DNA from 2 places in the Streptomyces sp. NPDC004327 genome. Region 2 is predicted to be linked to the other one. Evidence: riboswitches for the same ligand, from Rfam matches in the RefSeq annotation. Region 2 holds a riboswitch; the other holds the start of a gene.
What was found. A riboswitch is a leader RNA that binds a small molecule or an ion and turns the genes downstream of it on or off. The one in region 2 is predicted to bind cobalamin.
Positions count from the first base shown of each region.

Region 1: linked by a shared signal. The riboswitch ahead of ACFYU9_RS31420 (cobalamin biosynthesis protein) and the one ahead of ACFYU9_RS03140 (ABC transporter substrate-binding protein) in region 2 are both predicted to bind cobalamin.

Region 1 covers NZ_JBIAME010000010.1:298,758-306,564, forward strand. The annotation lists gene ACFYU9_RS31410 (putative cobaltochelatase) at 1-1,535, opposite strand, end outside; gene ACFYU9_RS31415 (cobyric acid synthase) at 1,729-3,237, opposite strand; gene ACFYU9_RS31420 (cobalamin biosynthesis protein) at 3,234-4,226, opposite strand; cobalamin riboswitch at 4,258-4,402, opposite strand; gene ACFYU9_RS31425 (hypothetical protein) at 4,527-4,748, opposite strand; gene ACFYU9_RS31430 (anion permease) at 4,777-6,054, opposite strand; gene ACFYU9_RS31435 (alpha/beta hydrolase) at 6,405-7,532, shown strand; gene ACFYU9_RS31440 (hypothetical protein) at 7,651-7,807, shown strand, end outside.
Region 2 covers NZ_JBIAME010000001.1:717,727-725,533, reverse strand. The annotation lists gene ACFYU9_RS03160 (MscL family protein) at 1-433, opposite strand, end outside; gene ACFYU9_RS03155 (amidase) at 581-2,029, opposite strand; gene ACFYU9_RS03150 (hypothetical protein) at 2,026-2,196, opposite strand; gene ACFYU9_RS03145 (ATP-binding protein) at 2,285-5,440, opposite strand; cobalamin riboswitch at 5,657-5,780, shown strand; gene ACFYU9_RS03140 (ABC transporter substrate-binding protein) at 5,870-6,910, shown strand; gene ACFYU9_RS03135 (FecCD family ABC transporter permease) at 7,021-7,807, shown strand, end outside.

The DNA.
Region 1 (7,807 bases), on a different contig from region 2:
ATCGACCCGGACGCGTCCACGACGAACAGGACCAGATTGCCCTCCCGGCCCTCGCGGACTGCCTGCCGCAGATCGTCCCGGCGCACCACCAGCCCCCGGCCGGCGCGGCCGCGCGCCTTCTGGTGCGGGGCGGCGGCCTGCACGGTCGCGGCCAGGTGCAGCTTGGTCAGCGCGCCCTTGGGCCGGGTCGCGCCGGTGGTCCGACCGTGCTCGGTACGGGCCCGGGAACGGCGCCCGGCCGCGCCCTCGCCCAGTCCGGGCACGCTGAGCATCTTCGTACGGAAGGGCTCAGCGGCCTTCACGGCGGCGCGCTCGCCGGCGCCGGCGCCGGGGCCGGCGTTCTGCGGTGCGGGCGCGCCGTCCGGAGCACCGTCCGGAGTGCTGTCCGGCGCGGGAGCCGGGGACTCCTCGGACGCGGGCGCGTCGCCCTGCGGCGGAATCCCGCCCCCGCCCCCGCCGCCCCCGCCGGGACCTCCGTCGCCCGGACCGTCCGGCTCGGGCTCGTCATCGGGCTCGTCGTCGCCCTTGAACTGCTCAAGGGTCTCGTCGAGCTTGTCCTCGTCCAGGCCGGGCGCGTCGAAGGGTGCGCGCCGGCGACGGTGGGGGAGCGCGAGCAGCGCCGCCTGCCGTACGTCCTCGGAGGTGACCTCCGTCCGCCCCGCCCAGGCGGCGAGCGCGGTCGCCGTGCGCGCCATGACGATGTCGGCGCGCATGCCGTCCACCTCGAAGGCGGCGCACGTCGCGGCGATCTGGAGCAGGGCGGCATCGCCCAGCACCACCCGCGGCAGCAGCTCGCGCGCGGCGACGATCCGCTCCCCCAGCGCCGCCTCCTCGCCGGCCCAGCGGCCCACGAACCCGGCCGGGTCGTCCTCGAACGCCAGCCGCCGCCGCACGACCTCCACTCGCTGCTCCGGGTCGCGGGAGGCGGCCACCTCCACGGTCAGGCCGAACCGGTCGAGCAACTGCGGCCGCAGCTCGCCCTCTTCGGGGTTCATCGTGCCGACGAGCAGGAAGCGAGCGGCATGCCGCACGGAGACGCCCTCGCGCTCGACGTGCGACTGTCCCATGGCGGCCGCGTCGAGGAGAAGATCCACCAGGTGGTCGTGCAGGAGGTTGACCTCGTCGACGTACAGGATGCCGCGGTGAGCCTGCGCGAGTAGCCCCGGCTCGTAGGCCTTGACGCCCTCCGAGAGCGCCCGCTCGATGTCCAGTGCGCCGACGAGCCGGTCCTCGGACGCCCCGACCGGCAGCTCGACCAGGCGCGTCGGACGCGAGACGCCTGCCGCGGGCTCGTGCGGCCCGTCAGGGCATTCCGAGTCGGGCGCTTCCGGCGAGCACGAGAAGCGGCAGCCCGCCACGACGTCCATGGTGGGCAGCAGGGTGGAGAGGGCGCGTACGAGCGTCGACTTGGCTGTGCCCTTCTCACCTCGCACCAGCACACCGCCGATGCCGGGTGAGACGGCGTTGAGCAGCAGGCTCAGCCGCATGTCGTCCATGCCGACGACGGCGGTGAACGGATAGGGAACGGAGGCCATTAACCGATACCCCTTTCGAGGGAACTGCTGCGATCGAAAGTGTCTGTGTGGCCATGCCGGGCCACTATGGCGCGGTGCTCCCCGCGCGAGCGGGGATGATCCCGCCGTGAGCCCGGCTGTGGACGGAGTCCTGGCGTGCTCCCCGCACCCGCGGGGATGCCACCGGCGGCCCCAGCGCGGCTCGGTCGCGCGCTCACGGCGCCCCCGGCGGCACGAACGGCAGCCCCTCCGGCGCGCCCTTCTCGATCAGCCGGAGCAGCGCGTCCGTGTCCGCGTGTTCCTCGATCAGGTCGCCGAGGCGGTCGAGCTGTTCCTCGCGCAGGGTGCCGAACGACGTGTCGGGCGCGGGCACGAAGCGGCGGCCGGCCGCCGATGCCACCTCGCGCAGGAAGGCGCGGCGGAAGGCGTCGCTCTCCAGGGAGCCGTGCCAGTGGGTGCCCCAGACCGCGCCGACGCGGCAGCCGTCGAGGAACGGCTCCCCGCCGCGTACGTCCGCGACGCCGTGGTGGATCTCGTACCCCTCGACGTGCTCGCCGAGGGCCTCGCCGACCGGTCGGGCCAGGGTCTTCTCGGGCGCGAAGCGGACCCGTACGGGCAACAGGCCGAGCGCCTCGACGGGGCCGGCCTTCGACTCGACCTCGTCGTCGATGTGTTCGCCCAGGACCTGGAAGCCGCCGCAGATGCCGAGGACCGGGCGGCCCTCGGCGGCGCGCCGGGCGAGCGCGTCGGCGAGGCCGCGTTCGCGCAGCCAGGCCAGCGCCTTCACGGTGCCCCGGGTGCCCGGCACGACGACCAGGTCCGCGTCGGCCAGCTCCTCCGGGCGGTCGACGAAGCGGACGACGACGCCCGGCTCGGCGGCCAGCGCGTCGACGTCCGTGAAGTTGGACATGAGCGGTACGGCGCAGACGGCGACCCGCAGCACGTCCTCGCCGACGGGCGGCGCGACGACGGACTCGCGGACGGTGCCGCGCAGCGAGACGCGCAGGCCGTCCTCCTCGTCGATGCCGAGCCCGTGGGCGTACGGCAGGACGCCGAAGGTGCGGCGGCCGGTGAGGCCGTGCAGCATGTCGAGGCCCGGTTCGAGGAGCGTGACGTCGCCGCGGAACTTGTTCACCAGGTAGCCGGCGACGAGCCGCTGGTCCTCGGGCGCGAGGAGCGCGGTCGTGCCGAAGAACTGGGCGAAGACGCCGCCGCGGTCGATGTCGCCGACCACGACCACCGGGAGCCGGGCCGCCCGCGCGATGCCCATGTTGACGATGTCGGTGCGCCGCAGGTTGATCTCGGCCGGGCTGCCCGCGCCCTCGCAGATCACCGCGTCGTGCGTGGCGCGCAGCTCCTCCAGGCAGCCGAGGACCGGCTCGAAGAGCTGCTGCTGCCGGCCGCCGTGGTAGCCGCGGGCGCTGAGCTCGCCGACCGGCTTGCCCATGAGGACCACCTGGCTGGAGCGGTCGCTGCCGGGCTTGAGCAGCACCGGGTTCATCAGCGCGGTCGGCTCCACGCGCGCGGCCTGCGCCTGCATGGCCTGGGCGCGGCCGATCTCGGCGCCCTCCCGGGTCACGAAGGAGTTCAGGGACATGTTCTGTCCCTTGAACGGCGCGACCTTCAGGCCCTGCCGGACCAGCCACCGGCAGATGCCGGCCGTGACGACGCTCTTGCCCGCGTCGGACGTGGTCCCGGCGACGAGCAGCCCCCCGCCCTTCATGCGCCCCTCCGCTTCCTGCCGCGTACGGCACTGATGATCGTCCGGCCGCCCACGCAGGCGGCCAGGGTCAGCCAGGTCACCCGGCGCGACAGCGTGACCGCCCGCTCGATGTCGGCCACCTCGACGGCCCGTCCGTCCGCGTTGAGGACGGGCCGGTGTTCGATCCGGCCGCCGTACGACAGGGTGCCGCCGAGCCGTACGCCGAGCGCGCCCGCGAAGGCGGCCTCCACCGGGCCCGCGTTGGGGCTCGGGTGCTTGCCGGCATCCGCCCGCCAGGCCCGAATCGCGCCCCGCGGATTCCCGCCGGGGACGGCGGCGACGGCGGCGAGCGCGGCGGTGAGCCGGGCGCCGGGCCAGCCGGCGAGGTCGTCGAGGCGGGCCGAGGCCCAGCCGAAGCGGCGGTAGCGCGGCGACTTGTGGCCGACCATCGCGTCCAGGGTGTTGACCGCCCGGAAGCCGAGGAGGCCCGGCACGCCCGCGACCGCGCCCCAGAAGAGGGCGCCCACGACGGCGTCGGAGGTGTTCTCGGCGACCGATTCGACGACCGCGCGGGCCATCGCGGGCCCGTCGAGCGCCTGCGGGTCGCGGCCGACCAGGTGCGGCATCCGTTCCCGGGCGACGTCCAGGTCGCCGGCGGCGAGCGCGCCGCCGATCGCGCGGGCCTCGCGGCCCAGGGTCGTACCGCCGACGACGGCCCACACGGAGGCCGCGGTCAGGGCGACGGAGGCCTTGCCGCCGCCCCGTACCGTACGGGCGGCGAGGGCGCCGAGCGCGACGGCGCCGCCCGCGCAGACGGCGGTGTGCAGGGCGCCCCAGGCGCGGTGGTCGTGGTGCAGGCGCCGCTCGACGGCGGCGGCGGCGCGGCCGAAGGCGGCGACCGGATGGCCGCGCCGCGGGTCGCCGACGAGCAGGTCGGCGGCGAGGCCGGCGGCCGCTCCGTACGCGAAGACGGCGGTGGTGCGGGACGGGCTCGGGCCGCGGCCGGGCATGGCGCTGTGTCCTCACTCAGGGTCCGCGCCCTGGGTCGACGTGACCGGCGGCGAGAGTTCCTGACTCCCGGCCCGTGGGGGCCGGTCACAGTGGCGGGACCGCGCCGGAATCGCACCGGACTTCCTCTTCCTTGCCGCCGTAATGGCCTCGGCAGTCCACCACGCTCCGCGAACAGCCGTCAACTCACCCTTGACCTGCGTCGCGTCACTGTGCGAAGCACCACAAACACGGCACCGGTACGCGAAAGCCGGGCGGCCCGCACGCGAGGTGCGGGCCGCCCGGCCGTCGGGGTCGTCGGGTCAGGCGACGATCAGGTAGATGCCGTACGCCACGGCCGCCGCGCAGAGCGCGAAGCAGGCGTAGGCGCCGGTGCGGGCCAGCGGGGCCGAGCCCCCGCCGGCCGCGGCCCGCTCCTGCTTGGAGAGGCCGGCGACGCCGAGGGTGAAGAAGCCCACGAGGGCGACGGTCACCACGAGGCTGACTCCGAAGACGGAGCCGAGAGCTGCCCAGTCGATCTTCATGTCCGTGCTTCCAGTTCCGTGAGATCCGTCAGACCGCGGCGGCGGGGGCGGCCGGAGCGGCCGGGTCCGCGGGGTTCGGGGCGGGGATGGTGGCCTTCAGGTCCTCGTCCGCGACGGCGGCGACGGAGCCGGCCGGCGGCGGGGTGACGGCCGCGATGGCGGTGGTCACGACGCCCGCGCTCTCGGCCTCGGCCGCGGGGGCGTCCTCGACGTCGTTGACGTTGGTGTGGTCGACGACCTGGCGGCGCGAGACGAGCCAGATGGCGGCGCAGGAGGCGACCAGGAAGGCCGCGACGACGTAGACGCCCCACTGGCCCTGCCGCGCGACGTACTCGGCGCCGGCACCGACCAGGCCGGCGGCCGGCAGGGTCAGGCCCCAGGCGACGAACATGCGGGTGGCGGTCGACCAGCGGACGACACCGCCCTTGCGGCCCAGGCCCGCGCCCATCACGGAGCCGGAGACGGCGTGCGTGGTGGAGAGGGAGAAGCCCAGGTGGGAGGAGGCCAGGATGACCGTGGCGGCGCTGGTCTGGGCGGCGAAGCCCTGCTGCGGCTGGAGGTCGGTGAGGCCCTTGCCCATGGTGCGGATGATGCGCCAGCCGCCGAGGAAGGTGCCGAGCGCGATGGCCGCACCGGCGGAGACGATGACCCAGACCGGCGGGTTGGAGCCGGGGGCGAGGACGCCGCCGGCGACCAGGGCGAGGGTGATGATGCCCATCGTCTTCTGGGCGTCGTTGGTGCCGTGGGCGAGCGAGACGAGACCGGCGGAGGCGATCTGACCGGCCCGGTAGCCCTTCTCCGTGGCCTTGTCGTTCGTGCCCTTGCCGATGCGGTACGTCAGGCGCGTGGCGATCGTCGCGGCGATGCCGGCGACGATCGGGGCGGCGACCGCCGGGATGAGGACCTTGGTCACGACGCTCTCGCCGTTGACGCCGCTGAAGCCGATCGAGGCGACGGTCGCGCCGATGAGGCCGCCCATGAGGGCGTGCGAGGAGCTGGACGGCAGTCCGACCAGCCAGGTCACCAGATTCCACAGGATCGCGCCGACGAGCGCGGCGAGGATGACTTCGGGCTGGATTCCCGTCTCGTCGACGAGCCCCTTGGAGATCGTCTTGGCGACCTCGACGGAGAGGAACGCGCCGACCAGGTTCAGCACGGCGGACATGGCCACCGCCGTCTTGGGCTTGAGTGCACCGGTCGAGATGGTCGTGGCCATCGCGTTGGCGGTGTCGTGGAAACCGTTCGTGAAATCGAACACTAGAGCTGTCACGACCACAATGGCGAGCAGCAGCGTGATGTGTTCCATTTACCCAGGCAATCGTTTGACGTCAGTGGCGCGTTGAACGTAAGCAACCTGGGTGAACGGAAGGTGAACTGGGTCGGGCGCAGTGGTGTCCCGTTCCGGGGTCAGGGCATTCCGCTTATGCGTCGGACGGACCTGTTGTCCACGATGCGGTCACCGTGCAACCCCGGGTAAACCGTGCCGTTCCGGGCCCGACGCAACGCGCGTAGCGTCCGCCGCTTCCGTCCCGTATCGCCCCGTGGACCGCTTCAGCCCCACGGAGGACCCGGCGGACGAGACCCACGTCACTCGAAGGAGTCCCCGGGAGGCGCCGCCGGGTGGCAGGGCGCGGCCCGGCTGCCGACACTGGGACCGTGCGCCCCGTTACCGCGACGGCAGCGGCCGTCACCACCGTGCTCGGTCTCGGCGCGGCCGCCCTCGTGGCCGGCCGGTACGCCAGCGACGCCGCCCTCCGCGTGCCTTCCCGCCGCCCCTTCCCGGGCGACCCCCGGCTCACCGTGCACGCCACGGGACCGGAGCGGATCAGCCTCACCCGCAGCCTCGCCGCGCTGCGCCCCGGTACGTACGGGATCGAGGCCGACGGGCTGCACGCCGTCGTCGGCCCGGTGCTCGACCGGGTCCCGCACACCGCCGACACCGTGGTGCGCCGGCTCGAACGCGTCGAGCTCGGCGCCCTCGCCCCCGGCGTCCGGGTCAGGCTCACCCCGCAACTGCACCGCGGCACCCCCCGGACCGCCCTCGGCCTGCCCTACGAGGACGTCGAGATCCCCGGCGAACTCGGCAGCCTGCCCGCCTGGGTCGTGCCCGGCCCGCGCACCACCTGGGTGATCGCCCTGCACGGCATCGGCACCACCCGCGAGCACGCGCTCAACCTCGTCCCCTTCCTGCACCGCAGGCGCGTCCCGGTCCTCGTCCCCGCCTACCGCGGCGACGCCGGCGCGCCCGAGGCCCCCGACGGACTCGGCCACCTCGGCGACTCCGAGTGGCGGGACGCCGACGCCGCCATCCGCTACGCCGTACGACGCGGCGCCACCGGCGTCGTCCTGCTCGGCTGGGGCACCGGCGCCTCGATGGCCCTGCACGCCGCCGAGAGCTCCGGCGTCCGCGACCGGATCCGCGGCCTCGTCCTCGACTCCCCGGTCCTCGACTGGGAGGCCACCCTGCGCGGCCTGGCCGCCGCCCACCGCGTCCCCGCCCCGCTGGTCCCGCTCGCCGTGCGCGCCGCCCAGGGCCGCACCGGCTACCACGGCGACCGGCTCCAGGAGGCCGCCGACCCGCACGGGCTGCGCGTGCCGACCCTGCTCTTCCACGGCCCGGACGACACCCTCGCCCCCTGGGACCGCTCGCGCCGCCTCGCCGAGCTCCGCCCCGAGCTCGTCACCCTCACCACGGTCCGCGACGCCCCGCACGCCGCCATGTGGAACGCGGACCCGGTCCGCTACGAGGAGGCGCTGCGCCGCTTCCTGACCCCGCTCGTGTAACCCGCCCCGAGCGCCGCCACGGCTCGCGTCCGCCCTCCCGGCCCGGAATCCCGGGCCCGTACGGCGGCGCCCCGCATTCCGATTGGGCTTTCGGGCCGTCAACGGGAAGACTGCCCCCGTGACGTCTCGAAAGCCCGATGAACCATTGGCGCGCAACTCCAGACTCCGACTCGTCCGTCCGCGGCCGCTCGCCACCGCGCGCAAGGCCGTGACGACCCGGCGCACCCGCCCGGCGCCCCGGCCGCCCGAGGGGACCCCGCCCCGCGCGGAACTCG
Region 2 (7,807 bases):
CGGTGACGGTGGTCGGGGGCTGGTCGGTGGCGCAGTGGAGGCACTTGCTCGCGGCGGCGGGCAGGTCCTCGGACAGGCAGGCCGGGCAGGTCTTGACGGGGCCGGGTTCGCCGAACGCCTTGACACCACGGCGGGCCTGGTAGTGCTTGTAGGGCACGACGATCAGGAAGTAGACGACCGCCATGAAGATGACGAAGTAGATCAGGGCGGAGATGAACTGTCCCAGGTCGAGGTAGGTCGCCTTGTTCCCCGCGTCGCCGAGCTGCCATCCGAGCCCCTGGGACGTGCCGCCCTGGAAGCGGCTGACGATCGGGTTGATCACGAAGTCGGTGAACGCCTTGATCAGGGTCGAGAAGGCCAGCGCGATGACCAGCCCGACGGCGATGGTGACGAGGTCGCCCCGCATGAGGAAGTTCTTGAAGCCTTTGATCACGTCCGCTTCCTTTCCTGGATGCCCTCGTGCCGGGCACGTGCGCACGGCGCGAGGGGTGCTCAGCAGCTAATCGCAGGCACCCGGGCCGGTGGCGAAGCCACGGCGCGATGACCCACGGACGGCCGCAGCCCGGGTGCGCCGATGATGTCAGCGGACGTCCGGCGCCTGCCGGGACCAGGGGCGGGCGCGTTCGAGCTGTCCGGCCAGCCGGAACAGGGTGGACTCGTCGCCGTAGCGGCCGAGGAAGTGGACGCCTATGGGCAGTCCTGCCGGTGACCGGTGGAGGGGGACGGACATGGCCGGGGCGCCGGTGACGTTGGCGACGACGGCGGGGAAGGCGATGAAGGGGGCGCTGTTGCGGGCGGTGCGCCAGGGATCTTCCTCGGTGGCGGTCATCTCGCCCAGGGGAAGCGGTGGCCGGGCGAGGGTCGGCGTGAGGAACGCGTCGTACCGGGTGAGGAATCGCGCGACGGTGCGGGCGAAGGCCTGCAGGGTGGTGACGGCCAGCAGGTAGTCGCCTCCGGTGACGCGCCGGCCGTACTCCAGGTAGGCGCGGGTGTACGGCTCCAGTTCCCCGGGCCGTGGCTCGCGGCCCAGTTCGCGCGTCCAGTAGCCGACGATCCATGCGATCGCGGCGCCGAACACGGTGCCGATGGCCTCGCCCACCTCGTCGGTGAGCCCCGGCAGGTCCTGTTCGACGAGCTCGTGGCCCAGATCCGCGCACAGCTGGACGGCGTCCTGCAGCGCGGCCTCGCAGTCGGGGTGGAGGGGGTGGCCGCCGCTGGTGCGCAGGCTGTAGGCGATCCGCAGACGTCCCGGGTCCCGTTCCGCTTCGAGCCGGAAGGGACCGGGCACGGGCGGCGCGGGGTACGGGTCGCCGGGTTCCGGACCCGCGACGGCGTCCAGGAGGGCGGCCGAGTCGCGGACCGTACGGGTGAGGGCGTGTTCGGCGGCCCACCCGCCGAAGGCGTCGCCGTAGGCGGGCCCGAGCGGGACGCGGGCGCGGGTGGGCTTGAGGCCGAACAGGCCACAGCAGGAGGCGGGGAAGCGGATCGAGCCGCCGGCGTCGTTGGCGTGCGCGGCCGGGACCATGCGGGCGGCGACGGCCGCGGCCGAGCCGCCCGAGGAGCCCCCGGTGGTGCGGGTCGGGTCCCAGGGGTTGCGGGTGGGCCCGTGCAGTAGCGGTTCGCAGGTGGGAGCCATGCCGAACTCGGGGGTGTTCGTCTTGCCGAGCAGGACGAGACCGGCCGCCCGCAGCCGCCGGACGAGTTCCTGGTCGAGGTGCGAGACGTGGTCCCGGAGGAAGGCCGAGCCTTCGGTGAAGCGCACGCCGGCCTGCTCGGTGGCGAGGTCCTTGAGCAGGTACGGGACGCCGGTGAAGGGTCCGCCGGGGAGCCCTGCGCGGACCTGGTCGAGGGCGCGGTCGAAGGCGGGCGTGATCACGGCGTTGAGGCGGGGGTCGAGACGCTCGATGCGCGTGATCGCGGCGGTGACGAGTTCCTCGGCGCTCAGCCGGCCGCTGCGGATCAGCTCGGCCTGGCCGAGGGCGTCGAGTGCGGTGACGCTCTCGATGTCGGAGCCGGCGAGAGTGGTCATGGCCGTGCCTCCAGGATGATGTCGACCGGAACGCTGTCCTCGGCGCTGCGACGGATGCGGGTGGGGCCGGCGGCGGTGAGGACGTCTCGCGGTCGCGTTCCGCCCGCCGTCGCGCCGAGGACCGTGCCCACGGCCTCGTCGACCGCGGCTGTGTCCAGGGGTGCCATCGTGATCACCTCTTTCGGGTTGCCGGTGACCAGGAGGCGTGAGAACGCTCCTCACGAGGTGTGGGACCCGCCGCTCACGGCCGACCTTTCACAGCCGCCATCGGACCGGTTGCCCGGGGCGGTAGGCACAGGCACGCCCGGTGGTGATCGTCACGGACAGATGACGGCCGAGCTCAGGGTGCTCCTGCTCGATCCGGCGCATGGCATCGCGGATCCGGGCCGTCACGGTCGTGCGCGCGCGTTCGCCCGGGTCGCCGAGGCGGCGCCGGCGTCCGGCGAGACCGTACACGCGGCGCAGCTCGGCGATCAGCTCGTCGCGCTCCTCCTCCGCGCGGGTGAGCCGGGGCAGGTCCTCGCCGGCGCGGGCGTCGGCGATCTCCTCGTCGAGGCGGTCGAGGCGCGCCCGGTAGGCGGCGCGCGCCCGGTCGTCCGCGAGCTCGTCGCTGCCGGGGGACGGCAGGTCCTCGCCGGTCAGCAGACGGGTCGCGGGGATCTCCCGGCCGGGGCAGGACAGCAGCAGTGCCAGGTCGTGCAGTCCCTTGGCGTCCTTGAGGACCACCGTGCGGCCCGCGTAGCCGAGTGTCCACAGCTGCCCGTCGTGGTGGAAGACGTGGCCGGTGTCCGCCTGCGCGAGGGCGGCCCGGGCCCGGTCGCGCAGCCAGTCCATTCCCAGTTCCTCGGCGACGGTCAGCGCCTGGGAGAGCAGCTGCCTGCCGCGTTCGCCGGCGGGGTGGCGCGCCAGGAGCAGCCGGCCGAGTTCGAGCCGGGCGCGGGCCGCGACGGGCCGGGCGCCGAGGCGGTCGGCAGCCGCCAGAGCCGTCTCCAGGTGCGCCGCGGCCTCCGGTCCGGTCGCCGCCAGACCGAGGTAGAGCGCCACCGGGGCGAGGACGGCGACGCCGCCGCCGATGACGACGGTCTCCTCCTCGTAGGGCAGCAGTCGCTCGTAGCGGTCCGCGCACACCTCGGGAACGCCGGCCGCCACCGCGAGCTCCACGTCGAAGGCCATGCCGGCCAGGGCCCGCCACCGGAACCGCGACAGTTCCTCGGCCGGGGGCAGCGCCCGCAGGACGGCCGCCGCCGCCTCGGGCTCGCCCGCCCTCAGATACGCGAAGCAGCGCCCGTGCGGCAGGAACTCCGGTGGCAGACCGGCATCGCCGAACTCCTCGAACACCGGCGCGACGCCGTCGGGTCCCTCCCGGGCCAGCGCGGCGGCGACGCGCTGGGTCGCCGTCACCCCTCGGCCGTCCGGCTCGCCGATCGCCTCCGCCAGCACGGCCGCCTCCTCGGCCAGACGCCGGCCCGCCTCGAACCGGCCCTCCATCAGGGCCCACGCGGCCTCGCGCGAGCGCACCAGGTAGCGGGCGCGCGGCAGCCGGGACCGCTCGGCCGCGTCCGCCGCCCGGCGCAGGGCCGCCGCCGCGGCGGGGTCGGCGAGTTCCAGCAGCGCCACGAACCGGCACAGCGTTCCCTCGAACTCCAAGGCGATGTCGTCGGCGTCCATCGCGGCCGCCACCATCCCGTCGGCGAGCGCCAGCCGCCGCCGTGCCGTGCCCGGCGCCCACTCGACGTCGTGCTGGGCGAACAGCGCGGTGGCGAGCGCATGGGGATCACCGGCGGTACGGGCGGTCTCGGCCGCCTGGCGGGCGTGATCCCGGGCGCGGGCCAGGTCCCGCTCCGGGCCGTCGGCCAGCTCCCGTGCCAGTGCGGCGAGCACCTCGGCGTGCGCCCTCGCGTGGGGGCCGCCGCGCAGGGCGGCCTCCGCCTGCGCCAGCCGGCCGACCACGTCGCGCCGTGAATCGCCGCTGCGGACTCCGGCCCGGTGCAGCCCCAGAGCCGCGGCCGCCAGCAGCTCCGGCTGCGCCCGCGCCTGGGCGGCGACCTCGGCGAACTCGCGCGAGGCCGCGTCCCTGGCACCGGCGGACAGCTCGGCCTCCGCCCGTGCGGCACGCAGCCGGAGGAGCCCGGGATCGTGCGGGGCGGTGAGCCGTACGGCCTGCCGCCACCAGCCGGCGGCCTCCTCGTACGCCAGCTGCGACAGCGCTTCCCGGGCCGCTCGTACGGCGTGACGGATGGCCGGTTCTGTGGGGCCGTACGGCAGCGCCTGCGCGTAGTGCCAGGCCAGCTCGGCGGGATGCCCGGTGCCTTCGAGCGTCCGTGCGACGGCGAGATGGGTGCGGGCGCGCCGGGCCGGACCGAGCCCGGCCATCAGCTCCTCGCGGAACAGGTCGTGCGCGAAGCGGTAGCCGTCCCGGCCGTCGCGCGTGACGATCCGCGCGTCCACGGCCGGCTCCAGCAGGCCCGGTACCTCGGTGGCCGGAACGCCCGCGACGGCGGCCAGCCGGAGGATCCCACCCCGGCGGCCGAGCACCGCCGCGGCGGCCAGCAGACGCGCCGTACGGTCCGGCAGCCGTGCCAGGCGCCGGGCCACCGTCTGCCCGACCGCGACCGGCACCGTCCCGCCGTCCCCGCCCGCGGCACGCAGCCGGGCGATCTGCTGCACGAAGAACGGATTGCCCCCGGTGCGCCGCTGCACCGCGGCCGCCGTCTCCGCGACGGCCCCTCCCGGTCCGGCGGCCCCACCCCGTCCAGCGGTCTCCGCAGCGGCTTCTTCCGCTCCGGCGGCCCCCGCTCCTGCCTGCCCGCCGAACCGGTCCAGGAGTACGGCCACCTCGGCCGGCGCCAGACCGCCCAGTACGACCGTGTCCGCGTCCGCCAAGGAGAGCAGCGGGTGATCGGGCGCGAGCTCGACGTCACGGTAGGTCCCGACCAGGAGCAGGGGCTCGTGCCTGGCCCGGCGGCCGAGATGGCCGAGCAGCAGAACCGAGGCGGTGTCCGCCCACTGCAGATCGTCCAGCACCGCGACCAGCGGCCGGCCGCCTGCCAGCAGACGCTCCGCGACCTCCTCGAACAGCGCCCGCCTGGCGTCCTCCGCGCCACTGCGAGCCGGTGTGCCCGCGGCGTCGCCGAGCGGCTCCGGTCGTCCGGTGACCGAGCGGAGGATCTGCCGCCAGGGCCACAGACCGGGTGCGCCGCCCCCGTCCTCGCAGCTGCCCCAGGCCACCGTCACCCCGGCGCTTCGCGCGTAGGCCAGGACTTCGGCCGCGAGGGCCGTCTTCCCGATGCCCGGTTCCCCGGCCAGCAGCACCGACCCACCCCGGCCGACGGCAGCTGCGTCCACCTGACGGCACAGAGAGGTCAGCAGCGCGCCCCGGCCTACGAGAAGCGACTCAACGCGCGCGCTCACACCGGCATTCTCCCACCGGGCGGCGTTCGCCACCCGTCACCCGCGGGCTCCGCGCCCGTGCGCCGGGCGGCCGCGGGGCGCGGCCAGGGAGGCGAGGCCGGGTCCTCTCCCGGGGCCCCGGTGGGCGGACGGCTCGGCGGGACCAAGATCGTCCTGTGGTAATTTGCCCGGGCCAGTCGCACCCCTGTACGCATCCGCACGACGGGTACGGGGGTCAGGGAATCCGGTGGGAATCCGGAGCTGACGCGCAGCGGTGAGGGTGACGGGCGGAGCAGCGGCCACTGGGTCCCGAGGGGCCCGGGAAGGCGCTCCGTCCGGACGACCCCGAGTCCGAAGACCTGCTGGCGACCCGGACGGCACGTGTCGCCGCCCGGGAAGCACCGTACGACAGGCTCCGCGCATGAGCCGTGACGCAGAGGACTCCTCACCGTGCCCCTCACGCATCCCGTCCGTTCCGCCGCGCTGCTCGTGGCCGGTTCCGTTCTCCTGGCCGGCTGCGGCACGGGCGGGACGGTGGCCCCGCCCGGGGCGAAGGGCTCCGGCCCGGGTTTCCCGGTGGTGCTCGACAACTGCGGGCAGCGCGTCGAGGTCGATCGCGCGCCACGCCGGGCGGTCGCCCTGGACCAGGGCTCGGCCGAGATCCTGCTCTCCCTCGGGCTGGCCGACCGGATGGTGGGCACCGCCACCTGGACGGACCCCGTCCTCAAGGGCCTGGAGAAGGCCAACGCGAACGTCCCCCGGCTCGCGGACCGCTATCCGTCCTTCGAGAAGGTGCTCGGCACCGAGCCGGACTTCGTCAGCGCCTCCTTCCTGTACACCCTCGGCAAGGGCGGCGTGGCACCCCGGGAGCGGTTCACCAAGCTCGGCGTACCCGCCTACCTCTCCCCCACGGACTGCGTCGGCAAGGACAACGGCGGAGACGGCGACGGGGTGCGGACCCGGCCCCTGACCATGGACACCGTGTACGGGGAGATCCGCGACCTGGCCCGGGTGTTCGGCGTGCCGGAGCGCGGCGAGAAGCTCGTCGGGGAGCTCCGCGCCCGGGTCACCGCGGCCAGGGCAGGCGTCGACTTCGGCGGCGCTTCCGTCCTCTACTGGTTCTCCGACTCCCAGGGCCCTTACATGGCGGGCTGCTGCGGCGCACCGGGAATCGTCAGCGGGGCGCTCGGCGTGAAGAACGTCTTCGACGACACGAAGGAGGAGTGGCCGCAGATCAACTGGGAGACCGTCGCCGACCGCGATCCCGACGTGCTGGTGATCGCCGATCTGACCCGCAAGGCGCAGTCGGCGGAGAGCGCCGCGAAGAAGATCGAGTTCTTGGAGTCCCACCCGGTCACGCGGAACATGACGGCGGTGAGGAACAAGCGGTACGTGATCCTCAGCGGACAGGCCATGAACCCCACCGTCCGCACCGTCGAGGGCATCGAGAAGGTCGCCGCCGCGCTCAAGACGTACGGCTTCGCGAAGTGACCCGCCCGGAAGCGGGAACGGCGGCCGCGCCGCGCCGCGGCGGCGCCGAACACCCCGCCGCGGCCGCACACCCCGCCGCGGCCGAACAGCCCGCGGCGGCCGGCCGCTCCGTGGGAGCCGCCGTCCGCTCGTCCCGGGCGCTCGTGCCGCTCGCCGCGGTGGGCGGGGCCGTCCTCCTGTGCGTCTCCATCGCCCTGGCCCTGACCATCGGTCCGGCCGACATCCGCGTCTCGGACTCCTGGTCCGTGGTCGCCTCCCACCTCGGCGGGAATCCGTCCGGTCTGAGCGCGATCCGCGACGGCATCGTCTGGGACCTGCGACTGCCCCGGACCCTCCTCGCGGCCGTGTGCGGTGCCGGCCTCGCGGTGTGCGGCGTGGTGATGCAGTCGCTGCTGCGCAATCCGCTCGCCGATCCCTTCGTCCTCGGGGTCTCCTCCGGCGCCTCGACCGGGGCCGTCGCCGTGGTCGTCCTCGGTGCGGGCGGAGGCCTGCTGTCCGTCACCGGCGGCGCCTTCCTCGGCGCGCTCTGCTCCTTCGCCCTGGTCCTGCTCCTCAGCCACGTCCTGGGCGGGTCGGCCGACCGTGTCGTGCTGGCGGGGGTGGCGGCCATGCAGCTGTTCTCCGCCCTCACCTCGTTCGTGGTGATGACCGCGGCCGACGCCGAGACCACCCGGGGCGTTCTCTTCTGGCTCCTCGGCTCCCTCGGCGGCGCGGACTGGACGGACGCCGGGCTGTGCGCCGCCGTCCTCGCCGTCGGGCTGACGGTCTGCGGCGGGCACGCCCGCACGCTGGACGCCTTCGCGTTCGGCGAGGACGCGGCGGCCACGCTCGGCATCCCCGTGGCGCGGACCCGGCTCGTCCTGCTCTCGGTCACCGCCCTGCTGACCGCGGTCCTGG